Regions from separate parts of the Lapidilactobacillus salsurivasis genome, predicted to be linked through region 1. Evidence: predicted binding sites of a transcription regulator. Region 1 holds the regulator's gene; the other holds the start of a gene.

Region 1 (15,409 bases):
ACGATCATTTGCTGGCCTTCACTTTTCCCGATACGTTGACCACGATTGGGGAACAGGCTTTTCTAGGAGCTAGCAGTATTCCACACGTTAGTTTTGGCCCGAATTTAACCACGATCGGGGAACAGGCTTTTCTCTATGACCAAGGCTTGATTAGCGCTGATTTCAATCGGGCCACCGCTTTGACCACGATTGGCGCTCAAGCCTTCGAGTATTGTGGCTTGACCGGCGCGTTGAATCTGCCGCAAAATTTGATCACGATCGCTGATGGGGCTTTTGCTGGCAATCACATTACCGCGATTGGTTTCCCGACGGCGCTGAAGACGATCGGCGCGAGCGCCTTCGCCTACAATGTCATTCCTGGGACTTTGCGGATCCCCGCATCAGTGACGACGATCGGCGCAGACGGATTCTTGGGCAATCAATTGGAGGCCGTTGTGCTTGATGGATCGCAGGTCGATTTAGGTAATGATGTGTTCACCTATAACCGGATCACCACGATCCATGGGCAAACGATTGTTAATGAGGATGTCATCGGCCGGCAAAATATGGCGACGATTTTCACCGACCCGGCTCATGTCAGCATTGGTGATTTCTTCAGTCTGGCTTACGATGGGCGCTCTGGCATTGAACAGGATCTGAGCATCAGCGATTTGACCAACGGGGTCACCTATCACAATGGCCAGTTCATAGTACCGACGGGCACGACTGATTTCTATTTTGACTGGGATCTGCCGCAAAATGGTGCCACGATTTATAGTGGTCATTATCATGTGGTCTTGAGTAATCCTGAAATCAAAGCCGTTGATTCGACGGTGCTAATGGGAACGTTCTGGAATGCAGACGACAATTTCTTAAGCGCGGTCTTGGATGACGGGCATGTTTTGACCTTGTCCGATTTAACAGTTAGTGTCCAAGACCCGCAAGGCAATTCGGTTCCCACCGTTGATTCTACTAAAGGCGGCGCCTACAAAGTTACTTATTCTTATGGCAATTACGCGACGACGGTGACCGTGACCGTGGCGAAACGACCAGGCAGTTACACCTTGACCGGCAGCAGCCACGCACCTTACACCGGCCAAAATCAAGCAGTCGGTGCGACGGATCCTTACCAAGTTATCCTTTCCAATGGCACGAAGTATACGTTAAAGTCTGGGGACCTGGAACTAGCAGCGGGAACCACAGCAACAAATGTGGGCCAATATTCAGTCACGCTGAGCAAACAAGGCTTAACAAATATCCAGAGTTTCAATACGGAAAACGCCTACTACGACTGGACCCAAGCGGCCAATAGTCAAGCTGATTTAACCGTGACCCCTGCGCCGGTCACCATCACCGCCAATGACGCGATGAAATATACGGGTGATCAGGACCCAGAATTAACGGCCACGGTCAATAACCCGGCCGCGGCCACTGGCGGCGCGGCGATCGCCTATCAATTGGCGCGGACAGCGGGTGAAACGGCTGGCAGTTATCCGATCACCGTGACCGCTACCGCCAGCGCTAATCCCAATTACACCATTAGCACCACGCCAGGCACACTGACGATCAAAGTAAGCCAGCAAAGTATCTCGGCCTTGCCGTTTACCATGACCGCAGGCGATCCCGCGCCAACAGTTGATGATTTTCAAGCCAAAGCCACCGACAAAAATGGTGACGCCAGCACCTTGAGCCTGGATCTGGGCAACAGCGATCTGAAGACCCCGGGCAATTATCAAGTGACCCTGCACAGCGCTGACGGCCAGAGCAAAGAAGTAACTTTGACAATTTTGCCGAACTTAGCGACCTTGACCGGCGCCGACTTCACCACCTATCTCAATCACCCCTTGCCAACATTAGCTGATCTGCAAGCCAAGGCCACTGACAAAAAAGGCCAGGAGCAACCGGTCAGCGCCGATTTCAGTCAAGTTAAAATGGATCAAATTGGCGACTACAATGTTGTCTTGTCAACGGCGGCTGGTCTCGAGAAAACAGTTGTCGTCCATGTCGTGGCCAGTCAGGCCCAGATCAGCGGGAATGATTTCACCATGTACGTGGGCCAAACTGAACCAACGGTCGCCGATTTCAAGGGCGCGGCCCAAGACGATAGCGGCGCGAACTTGGCCGTCACCGCCGATTTCAGTCAGGTTGCTTGGCAAACACCCGGGGATTACGCTGTGACACTCCACGCAGGCGCCAACTTGAGTAAAGTCGTGACGTTACATCTTTTAGCCAGCAAAAAGGGGATTCACGGTCAGAACTTCACCATGTATGTCGGTGATGCGCAACCAACGGCCAAGGATTTTCAGGCCGTCGCCCAAGATGACGCCGGCAACGGGCTGTCAGTAACTGCCGTTCTGGATCAAGTCGATTTCCAAAAACCTGGGGAATATCCGGTTAAGCTGACTGCTAGTGATGGTCAGACTTTAGCGGTGACGCTGACGCTTTTAGCGAACCAACAAAGTTTGACTGGCAACGATGCGAGTATGTATGTGGGTGATCCTTTGCCAACCGTCACAAACTTTGCGGCGCAGGCCACGGATAAAAGCGGCCAAGAAATTGGTGTCGACGCCGATTTGAGTCAAGTAAACGATCAAGTTCCCGGCAAGTATCCGGTCCTTTTGACGGCGGTGGATGGTCAGAAGAAGACCGTCTATCTGACGGTCAAACCAGATCTAGCCAGCCTAACTGCCAAAAACTTCGCCATGTTTATCGGCGACCCGACACCAACCGTGGCCAATTTCCAGGCAGTGGCGACAGATCGGGACGGCCAACCAGAAACCGTCTATCTGGACTTGCGAGAAGCTGATTTGACAATGCCGGGCAAGTATCCGGTCACGTTAACGACCGCATCGGGTGAACAAGTTGTCGTGAAATTAACGGTCATTGCCAAATATCATCAACCTGAGGAACCCGATAATCCGGAGAATCCCGAAAACCCTGAAAAACCGGTGAATCCGGACAACCCAGAGAAGCCGGAAAATCCAGAGAAACCGACTAAACCTGAAAATCCAGAGAAACCAACCAAACCGACCAAACCGACCAAACCATCGCAGCCAAGTAAACCAACAGTGCCTAGCAAACCGACCAAGCCTAGTCAGCCGACGACGCCACAACAACCAGGTGGTGGTCAACCAACTGGCACGACCAATCGGCCAACAAACAATCCAGAAAATCAGCCATCCCTCAACCAGGGGGCGCTGAACGAGCACAAATTACCGCAAGCAAACGAGCAACGGCACATTTGGCCGGTGATCATCGGCGGTTTGATGTTAGGACTGGTGACTTTGGGGAGTTGGTTTGACAAGTTTCGCCATCATGGCACCCATACACCGCCGAAGAATCAAATCAAATAGGTGAAAAAACTCAACGCGCCGTGGCCGGTTTTAAGCCATGGGTTACCGGACTTGATCAACCGGACCTGACTTGAAGCGAGCTAGGCTGGTTAGAATCAGCGCATGCGTTAAACAAACGATTCCGACCCGAACTTTTCTGTCGGTCTTAACTGTAAGCACGGCTAAAATTCGTCACAATTCAAGAAAAAGCACGACCTCCTTGTCGCGCCTGGCTCAGCTACGAATCTAGCTGAATAGGCACCAACATTGAGGCCGTGCTTTTGATTTGGTCATGTTTGATGGGAATCAGGCGGTGTGACTTAAACCGCTTTAGAAAATATGAGCTCGATATAAACTGATCACTTTACCCAGAATCGTGGCGTTAGGCATAATGATGGGATCCATCGTGTCATTTTCCGGTTGCAGGCGAATGTGCCCCTTTTCGCGGTAGAAACGTTTACAGGTCGCCTCGTTCTCGTCATTCATGGCGATGACGATATCCCCGTTGTTGGCGGCGCGTTGTTGGCGAACAATGACTTGGTCACCGTCAAAAATGCCAGCGTTGATCATACTTTCGCCGCGAATGGTCAACATGAAAAGATCGTTATCGTCCAAATTCAAGTTTGGTGGCAAGGGGAAATAATCGGTGGCCTCTTCCACCGCCAAAATTGGTTCGCCGGCGGTGACCACACCCAACAGGGGAATCAGCTGTTCTTTAACACCAATCGCGTCGCGGCCCATTTCAGTCAACTCCATGGCACGAGGTTTGGTTTTGTCACGATCTAGGTAGCCGCGCTCGGTCAAGCGCGCTAGGTGACCATGAACGGTCGAAGAGGATGACAGGTCAACAGCAGCGCAAATTTCCCGGACGGTTGGGGGATAGCCACAATCGTTGACGGTATCATAAATAAAGCGTAAAATTTCAAGTTGTTTGTTGCTGATTCCTTTTGTCATAAGGCACCTCAAATGTAGTATAATTAAATATTAGCATAAAAGCCCAGCCATAGCAAACGGATGTTCCCCATTTGCGGGCTGGTTGAAGGAGTTGTTGTCGATGAGTGAAATCGATCCTAAGTTGATCGCTCGGATCAACGAATTAGCCGCCAAAGCCAAACGTAATCAATTGACCGCTGAAGAAACCGCGGAACGCCAAGAGTTGCGTCATGCCTATTTAGAACAATTTCGGGCGGGTTTCCGCACGCAAGTTGAGAATCTGCGCTTGTTTGATCAGCAAGGTCAAGAAGTGACCCCTGAGAAAGTGCGCCAGATCCAACGGGATAAAAATTTACGCGATGATTGATTCGATTGCGGCGCAAGTTAGTGGTCAGGCCGGAACAAGTGGCGGTTAGCCACTGTCGACCAAGTCATCTGGAATGAGAGTCTGATGAGATTCGCGAGAAATTTTTAAAAAATACATTACTAATTTGTAAAATACCCTTGCAAGTGACAGGGTAATCTGGGTAAAATGAAATTAGCATTTTTGATTAAGGAGTAGGGCGAGCATGAATACAGGACTATGGATCTTATTTATTGTATTAGGTGTACTATTAGGTGCAGTGGCGGGCTTCTTTGGCGCGCGGGCCTATATGAAGAAGTATTTTCGCGACAATCCGCCGATCAATACTGATATGATGAGAGCAATGATGGTACAAATGGGGCAGAAGCCTTCTGAAAAGAAGCTGAACCAAATGATGAGTGCCATGAAGGCTCAACAAGCTAAAGCTGAGAAGGAAAAGAAATAGTCAACTCACTTTAGGCCATACCAGGTAACGATCGCAGGTGCTTGCACCTGTTTTTTTTGTGGAATTTTTTAAGGTGAGGTAAAGAAATGGGAATATTTAAGAAGCTCGGCTGGTTCTTCAAAGCCGAAAAGAAACGCTACATTTGGGGATTGATTTTCCTACTTTTGGCCGATTTGGTCGGACTGATCCCACCACGGGTGATCGGGATCTTGGCCGACAAAATGGGTAATAAGCAATTGACACTGTCACTTCTGGCGGAATGGTTAGTGTTGTTAGCGATGGCGGCGATTATTCAGTATTTGAGCCGCTTTGGCTGGCGGACGATGATCTGGGGCGGCGCGGCCACCTTGGAACGAGAAATGCGTTCGCGTTTATTCGCGTTCTTCCTGAAAATGGACGCCACCTTTTTCCAGAAACATCGGACCGGTGACCTGATGGCCCACGCCACCAATGACTTGAACGCGATCCAGAACGTGGCCGGCGCGGGAATCTTGACCTTGGCCGATTCGATTTTGACCGGGAGCACCACGATCATTGCCATGTTGATCTTTGTCGACTGGCGTTTGACTTTGATGGCAATCTTGCCCATGCCGCTGTTGGCGATCATGGCCCGGGTGTTAGGGCGCCATTTGCACACGGCGTTTGGCGAGTCGCAAGCGGCTTTCTCCCGCTTGAATGACAAAACTCAGGAATCAATCAGTGGCATCAAAGTCATCAAAACATTCGGCCAAGAAGATGAAGACGTGGCCGATTTCGACAAAATCGTTGACAAAACGATTACGATCAATAAGAAAGTTTACCGGATCGATTCGCTCTTTGATCCGGCAATCTCAATCATTATTGGGCTGACCTACGTGATCACGATTATTTATGGGGGCACCTTGGTGGTCAACCAGACGATCACTGTCGGGCAATTGATTTCCTTCATTGCCTATATTGGCGCGTTGGTTTGGCCGATGTTCGCCATCGGTCGGTTATTCAACGTCATCGAACGGGGCAACGCCAGTTACGATCGGGTCAACGAACTTCTTTCTGAAAAGAGCCAAGCGGTGGCGCCAAAAGTGGACACCGCGCCAGTTGTCAGCGGCGATTTGGATTATCAAATCGAGCGGTTCAGCTATCCTGATGATCCACGCCCAGCATTGCAGCAGATCCACTTCAAATTACGCCAAGGTCAAACCCTGGGCTTAGTCGGCCGTGTTGGCGCTGGGAAAACAACGATCATGAAATTATTGCTCCGGGAATTCGATCATTATCAAGGCCAGATCACGATTGGCGGCCAGGATATCCGTGATGTGCCCGCCGCCAGTGTTTTAGGCGCGATCGGCTACGTTCCCCAAGATAATTTCTTGTTCTCCACCACCGTGCGCGATAATATTCGCTTCGCGGCGATGGATCAAGATCAAGACGCGGTTGAGCACGCGGCAGCCCAAAGCGCAATCCATGACGATATTTTGCACTTCAGTCAACAATATGAAACCCTCGTCGGTGAGAAAGGGGTCTCCTTGTCCGGTGGGCAAAAGCAACGGCTGGCAATCTCCCGGGCGTTGATGGTCTTGCCTGAGATTCTGATTTTAGACGACGCATTATCGGCGGTGGATGCCAAAACAGAAGAAACGATTCTGGAGAATTTGAAGCATGATCGCCAGAACAAAACCACGATCATCGCAGCCCATCGCTTGAGTAGTGTGATGAACGCCGATGAGATCTTGGTAATCGACAACGGTCAGATCATGGAACGGGGCAATCATCAAGAATTACTGAATCACGCTGGTTGGTATGCGGACATGTGGGCCAAACAACAAGTCGAATCAAAATTAGGGGGTGAGCAAAATGGCGCAGAATAAAGAAAAGAAATCCAAGCAGCGGTCTGATCACCAAGATCCAACCGACGCAACGACCGCGACCAGCGAGAATCAATCCGTTTGGGCGCAAAGTATTCCCATGAAGGAACAAGGCCGGATCATCAAGCGAATGCTGAAGTTTACCTTGCCGTTCAAGTGGCTGTTTATTATTGCCATCTTAAGCGCCACCGCCTTGTCCTTAATGAATGTTTTCTTGCCGCGGATCTTGCAGGAATTCATGGATAAATATCTCACGCCAGCCCGGGGGACCACTCGGGTGATTTTAGGCTTTGCCGCTTTGTACTTTCTTGGTGTTTTATTGAAAGCGGTGCTTCAGTTTGTCAGTAATTATCTGTACTCCGTTGGGTCCGAGAAGGCGCTAGAAAGTGTCCGGCGCGCGCTATTCAGTAAGTTGCACACTTTAGGGATGCGCTACTTTGACTTGACGCCGGCAGGTTCGATCGTCTCGCGGGTGACCAATGATACCATGTCCTTGATGGACTTCTTGCAATTCTTCGCGTCAATTTTGACCGGGTTGCTGGGAATCATCACCGCTTATTTCGCGATGGCGGCCTTGAATGGCACCGGCGCATTGGTTGTTTTGGCCTTTTTGCCAATTTTGCTGGTGGCGATTTGGTATTATGCCCGTTACAGCTCGCGCGTTTACCGCCGGATGCGGGAACGTTTGAGCGAACTGAATGTTAAGTTGAATGAATCCATCGAAGGAATTGCCGTCATTCAGGAATTTCGACAGGAACACCGGATCGGTCAAGAATTCGAGCAGACCAACGGCGAGTATTTGGCCACGCGCAAGGCGATGATCCACACCAACTCGCTGCTGTTGTCCTCGTTGATCAATTTGCTCTACGCTTTGGCGCTGACCGCTGTTTTGGCTTATTTCGGACTACTTTCGGAACATGTTTTCGTGGAAGCTGGGGTTATTTACGCCTTTACGACCTACGTCCAGAATTTCTTCAATCCAATCTCCGACATGATGGATTCGCTGTCCTTTATGCAAGATGGGGTGGTAGCTGGGAAACGGATCTTCCGAATCTTAGATGACCCGACGATCGCGCCGCAACAACATCCGGACGCGTCTGGGGAGATCACCGCTGGCAAAATCGAGTTCCGCCATGTTTCCTTTGCTTACGATGGCGAACACAAAGTCCTGAATGACATTTCCTTTATCGCTGAGCCCGGGCAGACCATTGGCATCGTTGGTCATACCGGTTCCGGTAAAAGCTCGATCATTAATATCATGATGCGCTTTTATGAGTTTTACGAAGGTCAGATCTTGATCGATGGCAAGGATATCAAAGACTATCCGATGACCGAATTACGGCGGAAAATGGGCTTGGTCTTGCAGGATTCCTTCATGTTCTATGGTGATGTGGCCTCCAATATTCGCCTGTTCAATCAAGACATCACTGATCGACAAATCGAAGAAGCCGCTGAATTCGTTCAGGCGGATCGCTTCATTAATAAACTATCCCGGGGCTACCACGCTCGCGTGATTGAAGGGGGTGCGCAGTTCTCCAGTGGTGAGCGGCAATTGATTTCCTTCGCGCGCACAGTGGTTACTGATCCGAAGATCTTGGTGCTGGATGAAGCCACCGCCAATATTGACACGGAAACGGAAAGCATGATCCAAGAAGGGCTGCGGCGCCTCCGCCGTGGTCGGACCACGATCGCCATTGCCCACCGTTTGTCGACTATCAAAGACGCTGAACAAATCATTGTCCTTGACGCCGGCCGCATTGTTGAGCACGGGACCCACGACCAATTATTGGCGCAAAAAGGGCGTTACTATCAGTTGTACCAATTGCAACATGGGGTCGACGCGACCGCGGAACCAACTGCTTAACAGCCATGTGCCACCACCGTGCTTTTTTGCGGGTTCACCTATCTAGCCTCGTACTTTTTGGGGGGGTTAGGTCGTTTGGCTGAATCTTAAGCTTGCCCGCCGCTCAAGAGTCCGGCTGACAAAATCAAGTCATGAGGTCAGCTGTAGCCGGTGAGATCTAGCGTCAATCAAAGGAGACACATTAACAAGTTAAGGAGAGTCGAGTCCAACTGGGGCTCGACTTTTTTTGGTCCGCGGCGGCCACTGATTGCTTTTGGTGGGGGGGAACTGATGAACGCCACTAGAAGTAAATACGCTAAGATGGCCGATTTTATTTTAAAAAGATGGCGAAAATTTCAACTTTTTCCTAAATCGTTTCTCCCAGGTTTCTCGCAAATGATTCTCGCAACTGATTTTCGCAAATAATTCTGGGAAATGATCTTCTCAGATGATTTGGTTAAATAAATTGCTCCAAATAGCACTCCATAGCACTCCAAATAATCCCGGCTAAAACTCGCGGCAGATATTTTTTCCAAATAATTCCATCTGACCTTCAATCCGAGCTGACCAAGCTAAAATTAAAAAAACACCGCGTGCGAGCTGGCTCTGAGGAGCGCTCCTAACGCGGTGCTGGTTGGCAATGGGCTATTTTAATTGATTTTTTGCTTTCTCGGCGGCTAAATGTTTCTCATCGGGCACGTAATGGAAATCGGGGTTGATTTCTTGATCCAGCGCGGCCCAGGCAGCGGTCATCTGTTGATTGATCATTTCTGACCCGGCTTCGTCCAACTTCAAACGGCGGTCGATGGGGATCGGCTCGCCAAAGCCCACGGTGACCCGCTTGTGTTTGAGAAAGTCCTTGAACGTGACCGGGCCTTGGTAGACGGCGGGCAACAGCGGCACATTGGCCAACTTGGCGATCAAAGCGGCGCCGCCTTTGAGCTCACTGGAATAGCGGGTGCCAGACGGGAACATGATCAAGGCCAGTTTACCAGCCTTTAACGTGCGCACCGGAATTTTGATAACTGAGGGGCCGGGGTTGAACCGATCTACCGGAAAAGCATGGGCATGAACCAAAATCCAGCGCAGGATCGGATTGCGGAAGAGTTCCTTCTTGGCCATGAAGCTGAATTCTTTCGGACTGGCCGCCAGCGCGAAAATAATCGGTTCCCACCAAGTTCGGTGAGGCGCGACGAGAATGTAGCTGCCTTCAGGTAAGTTTTGCTTATTAACGGTTTTGGTGTGACCGTTGAGTAGCCACACGATGAAGCGGGCAATCGGTCGGATGATTTTGTAGAACATGACGTCACCTTTTATGCTAAAATTGAGTTCATAGAAAATTATAGCAGAAAAAGCGGTCAAAGGATATTTTTCGCAATGATATTCTTGGCCGGTCAATGTGGAGGTCTTCAAATGACAGAACGGGTCGATCAATTGGTCAACGGCGGTATCAAAATCATTCAAAGCGACGAGGTGTTCTCGTTTTCACTGGATGCGGTTTTGCTGGCGGATTTCGCCCAAGTCAAAAAAGCCGATCAAGTGGTCGATCTTTGCGCCGGCAATGGCGCCGTTGGTCTGTTTTTGAGCCAGAAAACCAACGAGACGATCACGATGATCGAGCTTCAAGAGAAACTGGCGGAAATGGCTCACCGGTCAGTTCGACTGAATCACTTAGAAAATCAGATCAATGTTTTACCGATTGATTTGGCGGACGCGCCGGAATTCTTGGGCACGGACTTTGCGGACGCGGTGACTTGTAATCCGCCGTATTTCGTTGATCAACCGCAAAGCACGAAGAATCCAAATCCCTATTACGCGATCGCGCGGCATGAATTGAAAACCAATTTGGCGGCGGTCTTGACAACCAGCGCCCGCTTGCTGAAAACCAATGGGCATTTTTACATGGTTCATCGGCCGGAACGCTTGGACGAAATCATGGCTAAATGCGACGCGGCGCGGTTGGCCGTTAAGCGCTTGCAATTCGTTTATCCCAAGGCAGATCGCGAAGCCAACATGGTTTTGGTGGACGCCATCAAGGACGGGCGACCTAATGGGGTGCGGATCCTGCCGCCGATCGTTGCTTATACCGAACAGGACGAATATACGCCCCAAGTCAAAACCATTTTGCATGGCGATGATTTAACGAAATAAATTTTTGGTGGGCAATTGGTTGAGTGGATTGGTGAAATTTGGCGTTCTGCTTTTTGTTCTTCGCTTGATTGCAGGTTTTGGTGGGTATTGTGCGTAAGCGCAACCGGCTGGGACTGCTGTTGCGGACTGGAACGTGGTGGGCATCGTTTGAAGCCAATCCGCAAAGTGCGCGGCTTGTCTTCAAATCGAGCCTTGTCCTAAGCGGCAAAGCCGCCAAGGACAATTTCACCACTGAGCCGCGCAGTCCCAGCCGGTTGCTGAACAGAATTGAGCCTATCTGCAGTCGAAGTGAAGGATTTGACGAGGTGCTTTTGCAAGCGAGATGTCAAAATAATCGTTCACCTTTTTTGGGTGGTACAGCAATGCTAACGAATACTGAGTAATAGGCCAGCAGATTTTGGGTGGTACCGACAGTGGATCTCGCTCGTTTGAACAGAATTTTTTCTGAAAATAGAATGATTTGGTTGATTCAACAGGATTCTACTCGAGTTCATCGAGAGGATTATTCTGTTGTCGCCCACAAGAGAAATTGAGACTGTCAGCCTATGTTGGCAGTTGTGTGGCTCTCAATCCGATTTGGAGCCCAATATCACATTGGTCGTGATTTTGACTAAACGAAAGGGAGGCGCACGATTATTTACTATTGCTATATTTTATTATGCGCCGATGGGACCTTTTATACGGGGTCAACTAATGACGTGGCCAAACGCGTCGCCACGCACAATGCAGGCAAAGGCGCCAAGTACACTCGCAATCGCCGCCCAGTTCGCTTGCTCTATCAACAAGAATTCGCCAGCAAGTCATTGGCCTTGAGCTTCGAGGCCAAATTCAAGCGCCATCGTCGTCAAGAAAAAGAAGCTTTCCTGAGAGCACATCAGATAAGTTGGCAATCAGAATTAGGCACTAGTCACAACTAGCTATCGCGAACTGGAAACGTGCTCCGTACAACTGGACTCGGTCATCTACATATTTCTTGGTTTGAAATCGATCGATTTGGCTGATTCATCAAGAAACTGCCGAGTTCATCAGAAAAATTGTACTGGGGTCGCCAATTTAAAAATTGTGACCACTAACCACGGTTGTTATTCACGTGGCTCCCTATCAATTGGCGATATCTTGCCAGTCGGCGTGAGCGCTCAAACGGCTGCTAAAACGTTGAGCGGCTGGAGCGGAGAAATTCGGGGTGAGATCGCCGTGAAATTGGTCTTAGTGGCTTTGCCACTTAGACCAAGGCCTGATTTTGAGACAAGCCGCGCACTTTGCGGATTGGCTCAAAACAGCGCCCACAGCGAGCTCACCCCGAATTTCGCAGCGCAAGCCACGGCCAAGCGATTTTTGCCAACAAATCTCATCCACAGCATATCGTCAACGAGAATTATTTTTACTGAAGAAAAACATCTGATAAATTGGCGTTAGGACTTGCAACTTGCATGAGTTCTGGTATAATTTTAAACGGTGTTATCACCAAATTCACACACATTGTGATTACGCTTGTGTTGCCGCGAGGTGCAGACGTGAGGAGAGCAATGTGGCGGGAAAAAACATAGGAGGCTTTATCATGGCAGTATTATCAATGAAACAATTGCTTGAAGCAGGGGTTCACTTTGGTCACCAGACTCGTCGTTGGAATCCAAAGATGAAACCATACATCTTTACAGAACGTAACGGGATCTACATCATCGACTTGCAAAAGACCGTTAAAATGGTTGACGATGCTTATAACTACGTGAAGGCTGTTGCCGCTGACGGTGGCGTTTTCTTATTCGTAGGGACTAAGAAGCAAGCTCAAGACGCGATCGCTGAAGAAGCAACTCGTGCGGGTCAATTCTACGTTAACCATCGTTGGTTAGGTGGGACTTTGACTAACTGGAACACGATCCAAAGCCGGATCCAACGCTTAAAGAACATCAAGAAGATGGCCATTGATGGCACTTTTGATGTCTTACCTAAGAAGGAAGTTTCCTTACTTAAGAAAGAACAAGAAAAATTAGAGAAATTCCTGGGCGGTATCGAAGATATGCCTCGGATCCCTGATGTAATGTTCATCGTTGATCCTCGCAAGGAACGGATCGCCGTTAAAGAAGCGCAAAAGTTGAATATTCCGATCGTAGCGATGGTTGATACCAACACTGATCCTGACGATATCGATGTCATCATTCCTTCAAACGATGATGCCATTCGTGCCGTTCGTTTGATCACTGCTAAGATGGCTGACGCTGTTATCGAAGGTCGTCAAGGCCAAGATGAAGTTGCTGAAGAAGAACAACAAGCTCCTGCAGCAGCTGAAGGCGAAGAATCGATCGAAGATATTGCTAATCAAGTTGAAGAATCGACTTCTGATGACGCTGAATAGTTTTTCGTCAAGCACTTATTGACAAAAAAGGAGAGTTTGCCGCAAAACCTGGTTTTGTCACCAAACTCTTTCTTTGTAAATTAAGGTACTTTTAAATCAAATTCTTAATAGGGGGCCTATTGAAATGGCAAAAATTACTGCAGCTCAAGTTAAAGAATTGCGTGAAAAAACCAGTGTTGGGATGATGGACGCCAAGAAAGCTTTAGTTGAAGCTGATGGCGACATGGAAAAGGCTGTCGATCTTTTACGTGAAAAAGGAATGGCTAAAGCCGCTAAGAAGAGTGATCGGGTCGCTGCTGAAGGGCTGGCGCAAATCGCTGTTGCGGGTGACGCTGCCGCGGTCATTGAAGTTAACTCAGAAACTGACTTCGTGGCTTCAAACGACAAGTTTACTGGCTTGGTTGACCAAATCGCCGAAGCAATCGCTGCTGGCAAGCCAGCTGACAATGAAGCTGCCTTAAACTTGACGATTGCTGGCGAGAAGATTTCCGACAAGATCACGGCTTTGACCGCGGTTATTGGCGAGAAAATCAGCTTCCGTCGTTTCGCTTTAGTTGAGAAAACCGCTTCCCAAAACTTCGGTTCATACTTGCACAACGGTGGCCAAATCGCTGCTTTAGTCGTTGTGGAAGGCGCGGACGAAGAAACTGCTCGCGACGTTGCCATGCATGTGGCGGCGATCAATCCAAAATATGTTTCCCGCGATGATGTGCCTGCGGAAGTATTGGCGCACGAACGCGAAGTCTTGACTGAAGAAACTCGTAACGAAGGCAAACCAGAGAAAATCATCGGCAAGATCGTTGAAGGCCGTTTGAACAAATTCTTATCTGAGATCAGCTTGGCTGACCAAGAATTCGTGAAGGATCCTGATTTGACCGTCGCTAAGTTTGTTGAAAGCAAAGGCGGCAAGTTGGTTAGCTTCGTTCGTTTCGAAGTTGGCGAAGGTATCGAAAAGAAAGTCGACAATTTCGCGGAAGAAGTTATGAGCCAAATCAAGGACTAATTTCTGAAATTGTTACTCTTGAAATTGAACTGAAAAAAATCCGTCGACAGCGTCTGCTGCCGGCGGATTTTTTGTGGTCAGCGATTGAAACGTGTTCACCGACCCAGCTCCCTGCGCTTAGCTACGCGATTGTTCCGGAAGCAAAATGCGGCTTCCAAAACAATTGCTAGGCTAATGCTCAGGAGCTACCCGGGTCGGTTCGCACTCTTTTTGGAAACGTGTTCGCCGACCCAGCTCCCTGCGCTTAGCTACGCAATTGTTCCGCAAGCGAAACCCACTTTCTTAAGACAATCATTTGGTGAAGGCCGCCTGATTTAGTTGATTCATCTAGAACCTGTCTTGGTTTATCTGACAAACTATTCTGGTGTTACCAATATCACGCCGTTGATTACTAACCACGGCCGTCAGTTGCGTGGCCCCTCATCAATTGACCATAGCTTGCCAGATGGCGTGAGTGCTCAAACGGCTGTTAAAACGTTGAGCGGCTGGAGCGGAGAAATTCGGGGTGAGATCGCCGTGAAATTGTCCTTGGCGGCTTTGCCGCTTAGGACAAGGCCTGATTTTGAGACAAACCGCGGTCTTTGCGGATTGGCTCAAAACAGCGCCCACAGCGAGCTCACCCCGAATTTCGCAGCGCAAGCTGCGGCCAACCTATTTTGGTTAGGCTAATGCTCCGGAGCTACCCGGATCGGTTCACACTCTTTTTTGAAACCTGTTCGCCGCCCAGCTCCCGCGTTTAGCTACACCAGACCTCCGGAAGCGAAACCCACTTCCGGAGGACTCCAATTGGGCGAAGGTTGACTGATTTGGTTGATTCATCCAGAACTTGTCTCGGCTTATCTGTCAAACTATTCTGGTGTCACCAATTCAAGGATTGTGATCACCAACCACGGTCGTCAATGGCGTGGATCCCCATCAATTGACGATAGCTTGCCAAATGACGTGAGTGCTCAACCGGCTGTTAAAACGTTGAGCGGCTGGAGCGGAGAAATTCGGGGTGAGATCGCCGTGAAATTGGTCTTAGTGGCTTTGCCACTTAGACCAAGGCTCAGCTTTGAGATTTTCGGCGCCCTTCCGAAAAGCTCAAAGTGACGCCCACAGCGAGCTCACCCCGAATTTCGCAGCGCAAGCTGCGGCCAACCTACTTTTGGCTAGGCTATTT
Region 2 (4,885 bases), on a different contig from region 1:
AATCAGCCTTGCGTAAGATGCTTTGGGCCCGAGCATTGGTGTATTGAACGTACGGTCCTGTCTCGCCTTCAAAGCGGACCACGTCTTGTAAGTTAAAGTCGAAGCTATCCAAGCGGTCGTTCTTCAAATCGTGAAAAATAACCGCGCCGACCCCAACTTGATGTGCCACAGTGGCCGCGTTGACTAACTGGGGATTCTTAGCGGCGATTTGCGCTTGCGCCAAGCTAACGGCCTCATCCAAAACCTGGTCCAGCAAAACAACATTGCCCTTGCGTGTGGACAATTTCTTGCCATCCTTGGTAATCAGCCCAAACGGCACATGGACGATTTGCGCGGCCCAGTCGTAGCCCATTTTGGTCAAAACAGCCTTCAATTGCTTGAAATGTTCCGTCTGTTCAGCGCCGACAACATACAAAGACAAGGAAAAATGAAACTTCTGATAACGATCGATCGCCGCCGCCAGATCACGGGTAATGTACAAGGTCGCCCCATCCGAGCGCTTGATCAAGGCAGGATTCAAGCCTTCAGCGGTCAAATCAACGATTTGCGCGCCCTGACTTTCTTGCAGCAAGCCTTGTTGCTCCAAATCGGCAACGACTGGCGCCATTTTGTCATTGTAGTAAGCCTCACCATTGTACGAATCGAAGGTAATGCCTAAGCGGTCGTAGATCTTCTTGAACTCAGCCAGTGACAAACCCCGGAACCATTCCCAAAGGTGGGTCGCTTCTGGATCGCCATCCTCCAACTTCTTGAACCAAGCCCGACCCTCATCATCGAGTTTAGGATCTTTCTCCGCTTCTTCGTGGAAATGGACATAGTACTTCAACAAATTGCCAATGGGATCAGCTTTGATTTCCGCCTCGCTCCCCCACTTGTGATAGGCCACGATCAATTTGCCGAATTGTGTGCCCCAATCGCCAAGATAATTGATTTTGATCGGGTGAAATCCTAATTTGGCATAGATCTTCGCCAAGGAATTGCCGATGACCGTCGAGCGCAAATGCCCCATGGACATTGGCTTGGCGATATTCGGTGAGGACATGTCGATCGGGATGTTCGCCTGCTGCCCCTGCGTGCTATCTCCATAAGCCGCACCCTGGACCAAGATCGTTTGCACCGTCTGTTGCGCGAAAGCCCCTTTGTCCAAGAAAAAGTTAACGTAAGCGCCAGTGGCAACCACCTGCTCGTAGCCGCTAGCATCAATCCGCTCAACCAGTTCCGCCGCGATTTGTTGAGGGGCGCGATGCCAAGTCTTCGCTAAAATGAAAGTTGGAAACGCGTAATCCCCTAATTTCGATGATTTCGGAACTTCCAGTAACGGTCCAATCTCCGCTGGGGTCAATTCGGACGCTAATACTTGGTGCAAGCTCGCGATCACATTCTCTTTTACATTCATAATTTCCTCCTCCGCGATACCAAAGAAAAACCGCCCCTATAAATTCTAGAGACGGATTCCCCGCGGTACCACTCTGCTTGCCAATAATGGCCACTCTTACAATCTATCAAAATGTCGATCCGGCCGCGCCAGATGATCGCTGCCCCAACTTTCACTATCTTGAGGTCGCTTGTCAACGACTTGCATCTTTTCTGCCTTGATCTTGCTCTGTCTAACAATATACATTAATTATACAATTATTGCCACCAAAAATCTATTGGAAAAATAAAAAAACTATTCTAATCGGTTACCTTAGAAAATCAAGGGTAAGGTCAGATTCTCATAAGTTAGCGGGAATAGATCGGTAATGGTAATACCTAATAACCGAATCCCCTGACTTAGATCCCCGAAACGCTGCCAGATCAAGCTCGCCTGTTGCAAAATCTCTTGGGCTGAATAAAGATAATGGTCGAAGCTTTGACGCTTGGTGACGGTGTTGAACTCACGATCGCGGATTTTTAAAACAACGATTTTACCGTGGACCTGTTGTCGTTGCAACGTGGCGGCAACTTGTTGGCTGAGTTGAGCCAACTGGCGAGCTACCGCTTCCTCGCTGGTCAAAGGCGGGTTATAGGTGCTTTCTTTGCCAATCGACTTACGCGCGCGCTGATTGGAGACGGGACTGTCGTCAACACCGCGAGCATGCTGGTACAACATGAACCCCATTTTCTTGTAACGTTGGATCAACTCCGCTTGCGATATTTTTTGCAGATCACCGCCGCTAAAGACACCGCGTTCATGCAAACTGGCCTGCATCTTTTTACCAACGCCGAAGAAACTTTCGATGGGCAGGCTGGCCAGAAAGGTTTGCGCCATTTCCGGGCGTACAATCGTCCGACCCATGGGTTTGTTGTGATCCGAGGCCACTTTCGCCAAGAATTTATTATAGGAGATGCCCACAGAACAAGTCAAGCGGGTTTTTTTCAAAATTTCTTGTTGTAACCACTGGGCCAGCTTGACCGTATTGCGTTCATGCCATTTGTTAACGGTGACATCTAGGAAAGCCTCATCCAGCGAGATCGGCTCGATCACATCTGTGATTTGGTGGAAAAGTTGATGGATCTGGCCAGAAGTTTCACGGTACAAGTCGAAATGAGGTGGCACAAAAACCAGTTGCTCCCGCGGTACCAGCTTCAAGGCTTGGGCGGCGGGCATCGCCGAATGAACCCCAAATCGACGCGCCACGTAATTGGCGGTGGTCACGACGCCGTGGCCACCTGTTTGGCGCGGGTCCGGCGCAACCACGACCGCTTTATCGCGCAAATGCGGCTGTTCGCGAATCTCCACTGACGCGTAAAAAGCATCCATATCCACGTGAATGATTCGGCGTTGGGTATGATATTGTAACGGAATCTCCAACCACTCAGTCATCAGCCACCTCCTGACTGTCTCCACCATTGTTAGCCCGATGATTCGACCAGCGGCGCCGCCTAAAGTTTCAAGACGCCGCAAACGACAAAATTCAGGTCACCATCAATGACCTGAATTAGGCTAACCTTTTCAATTGTTGCCCCGCCTAGCAATCGCGCGTCCGCGGGTTTGCCTGAAACTTTAACTCAGTTGGTAAAGATCCAATGGCGACCACTGGCTTGTAAGAGTTGATCAGAAGCAGCCGGTCCCATTGTTCCTGCGGGGTAATTTGGGAACTGCGGGCATTGGCATTCTTCCCAAACTTGGCGAATCCCATCAATGAACTGCCAAGCGCCACTCATGTCTTGCCAGCTAACGAAATTACTGCGCCGACCGTTGATTGCTTCTAGAATCAGGCGCTCATACGCATCAGGAACCTGGCCAGCCTCTGTCTGACTCAAGGCAAAGTGCAACGGCCGTTGGATCGCGCTGGTACTTTGACCAACTTCTTTGGCGTTAAGGTGCCAAGTCAGGCCCATCTCAGGTTCGACTTCGATGGTCAATACTGGCGCCGCTAATGTCTCACTGCCAAAAAGATTTTGAGCCGCGGCCTTGAAGACCACATCGATCCGCGTCTTCTTCAAGGGCAAGCGTTTGCCTGTCCGCACGTAAAAAGGCACGCCTTGCCACTGCGGTAAATCCAACTGGATCTCACCAGCCACAAACGTTTCCACGTTGGATTTCGGGTCGATTTTATCTTCTTGCCGATAGCCTAGCGCTGAACCATCCTCACTGGGACCATATTGACCCCGAATGAATTTCTGAGGAATCTCCGTGGCGTCATATTGATGCAAGTGGGTGAATACTTCCCGACGCGCCGCGGTGATGGCTTGATCCGTATTATCAGCGGGACGTGGCATGGCCAACATCGCGATGATCTGCATGATATGATTTTGAACCATATCCCGCAACGCGCCAGCGGTTTCATAATATCCGCCCCGTTCTTCCACACCAAGCTTTTCCGCCAAAGTGATCTGAATGTTATCGATGTAATCATGATTCCAAACAGCCGCCATCAGTGGATTATCGAAACGCAGGTAGGGAATGTTCTGAACCATTTCTTTTCCTAAGTAATGATCGATCCGGTAAACTTGATCCCGCGCGAAAGTGCTGATCACCGCGTCATTCAACGCCAGCGCCGATTGATAATCGTGACCAAAAGGTTTCTCGATGATCAAGCGATTGAAACCACTAGCGCTCAACAGATGTTCTGACTTCAAATGCGCCGCGATCGTACCAAATAGGGCCGGCCGCATCGCCATATAGAAGATTCGATTCCCCTGTAATTGATACTGCTCATCAAGCGTATCTATTAACTTCTTTAAGATAATATAGTGATCCGCGTCCTGAACATCATGAGATTGATAATAGAAGTGGGCCACAAACGCCTGCTGCTGCGCCGCCGTGCCCGCTTGTAGATTCTCCGCCACGGTTTGGCGGAAATAGTCATGGGTCCATGGACGCCGCGCCGTGCCAATCACAGCGAAATGTTGGTCCAATTGACCTTTTAAGTAAAGCTCAAATAAAGCTGGATAAAGTTTCCGATGAGCTAGATCCCCCGACCCACCGAAAATAACCATTAAAACACGTTTTTCATTCTCATTCATGTTAGGCCTAGACCTCTTCCTCATTATTATGACCTGTTCAACTTACTAATTGTTATTCTACACTATCTCAGGCCAAACCTTAAATATTTTTCCTTGTGAATCGATCGCAATCTCGCCGATTTGGCTGAAAATATGGGAAAAAGTTGTGGGATCAAAGTAGCTCACCGCCAAGTAACACTAAAAAAGCCGCCATTACGGCGACTTTAATAGCTTGCACTGAGACCAAAGTGCTTAGTTGAGAACTTGATAAGATTCCGTGGCCGCTTGATAAACAAAACGCTGCGGACCCGCGGTGGTTTCAACATCAATCGTTCGATAAACCGGCGCAAAGCCATGATGCTGCAAAATGACTTGTGCTTGATCCGCCTTGACCACAATTTGATAACGATTGTATTCGCCTTGACGATAGGCCAGATCCAACCCATTATCTTGA

The links. Region 1 encodes LexA, which represses DNA repair genes until DNA is damaged. Its sites were predicted from a motif close to CNAACANNTGTTNG; they were not measured.
Region 2: the regulator LexA is predicted to act here: its motif matches at 2,956-2,969, upstream of dinB (DNA polymerase IV).

What each region holds. Positions count from the first base shown of each region.
Region 1 covers NZ_BAAABI010000013.1:19,536-34,944, reverse strand. The annotation lists gene ACYVSB_RS11825 (leucine-rich repeat protein) at 1-3,332, shown strand, start outside; gene lexA (transcriptional repressor LexA) at 3,642-4,265, opposite strand; gene ACYVSB_RS11815 (DUF896 domain-containing protein) at 4,366-4,611, shown strand; gene ACYVSB_RS11810 (YneF family protein) at 4,814-5,053, shown strand; gene ACYVSB_RS11805 (ABC transporter ATP-binding protein) at 5,140-6,900, shown strand; gene ACYVSB_RS11800 (ABC transporter ATP-binding protein) at 6,998-8,761, shown strand; gene ACYVSB_RS11795 (lysophospholipid acyltransferase family protein) at 9,386-10,042, opposite strand; gene ACYVSB_RS11790 (tRNA1(Val) (adenine(37)-N6)-methyltransferase) at 10,154-10,891, shown strand; gene ACYVSB_RS11785 (hypothetical protein) at 10,981-11,274, shown strand; gene ACYVSB_RS11780 (GIY-YIG nuclease family protein) at 11,524-11,808, shown strand; gene ACYVSB_RS11775 (hypothetical protein) at 11,885-12,307, shown strand; gene rpsB (30S ribosomal protein S2) at 12,450-13,244, shown strand; gene tsf (translation elongation factor Ts) at 13,369-14,247, shown strand; gene ACYVSB_RS11760 (hypothetical protein) at 14,566-14,916, shown strand; gene ACYVSB_RS11755 (hypothetical protein) at 15,058-15,339, shown strand.
Region 2 covers NZ_BAAABI010000005.1:144,308-149,192, forward strand. The annotation lists gene argS (arginine--tRNA ligase) at 1-1,396, opposite strand, end outside; gene dinB (DNA polymerase IV) at 1,688-2,806, opposite strand; gene zwf (glucose-6-phosphate dehydrogenase) at 2,992-4,452, opposite strand; gene ACYVSB_RS07875 (glycoside hydrolase family 31 protein) at 4,684-4,885, opposite strand, start outside.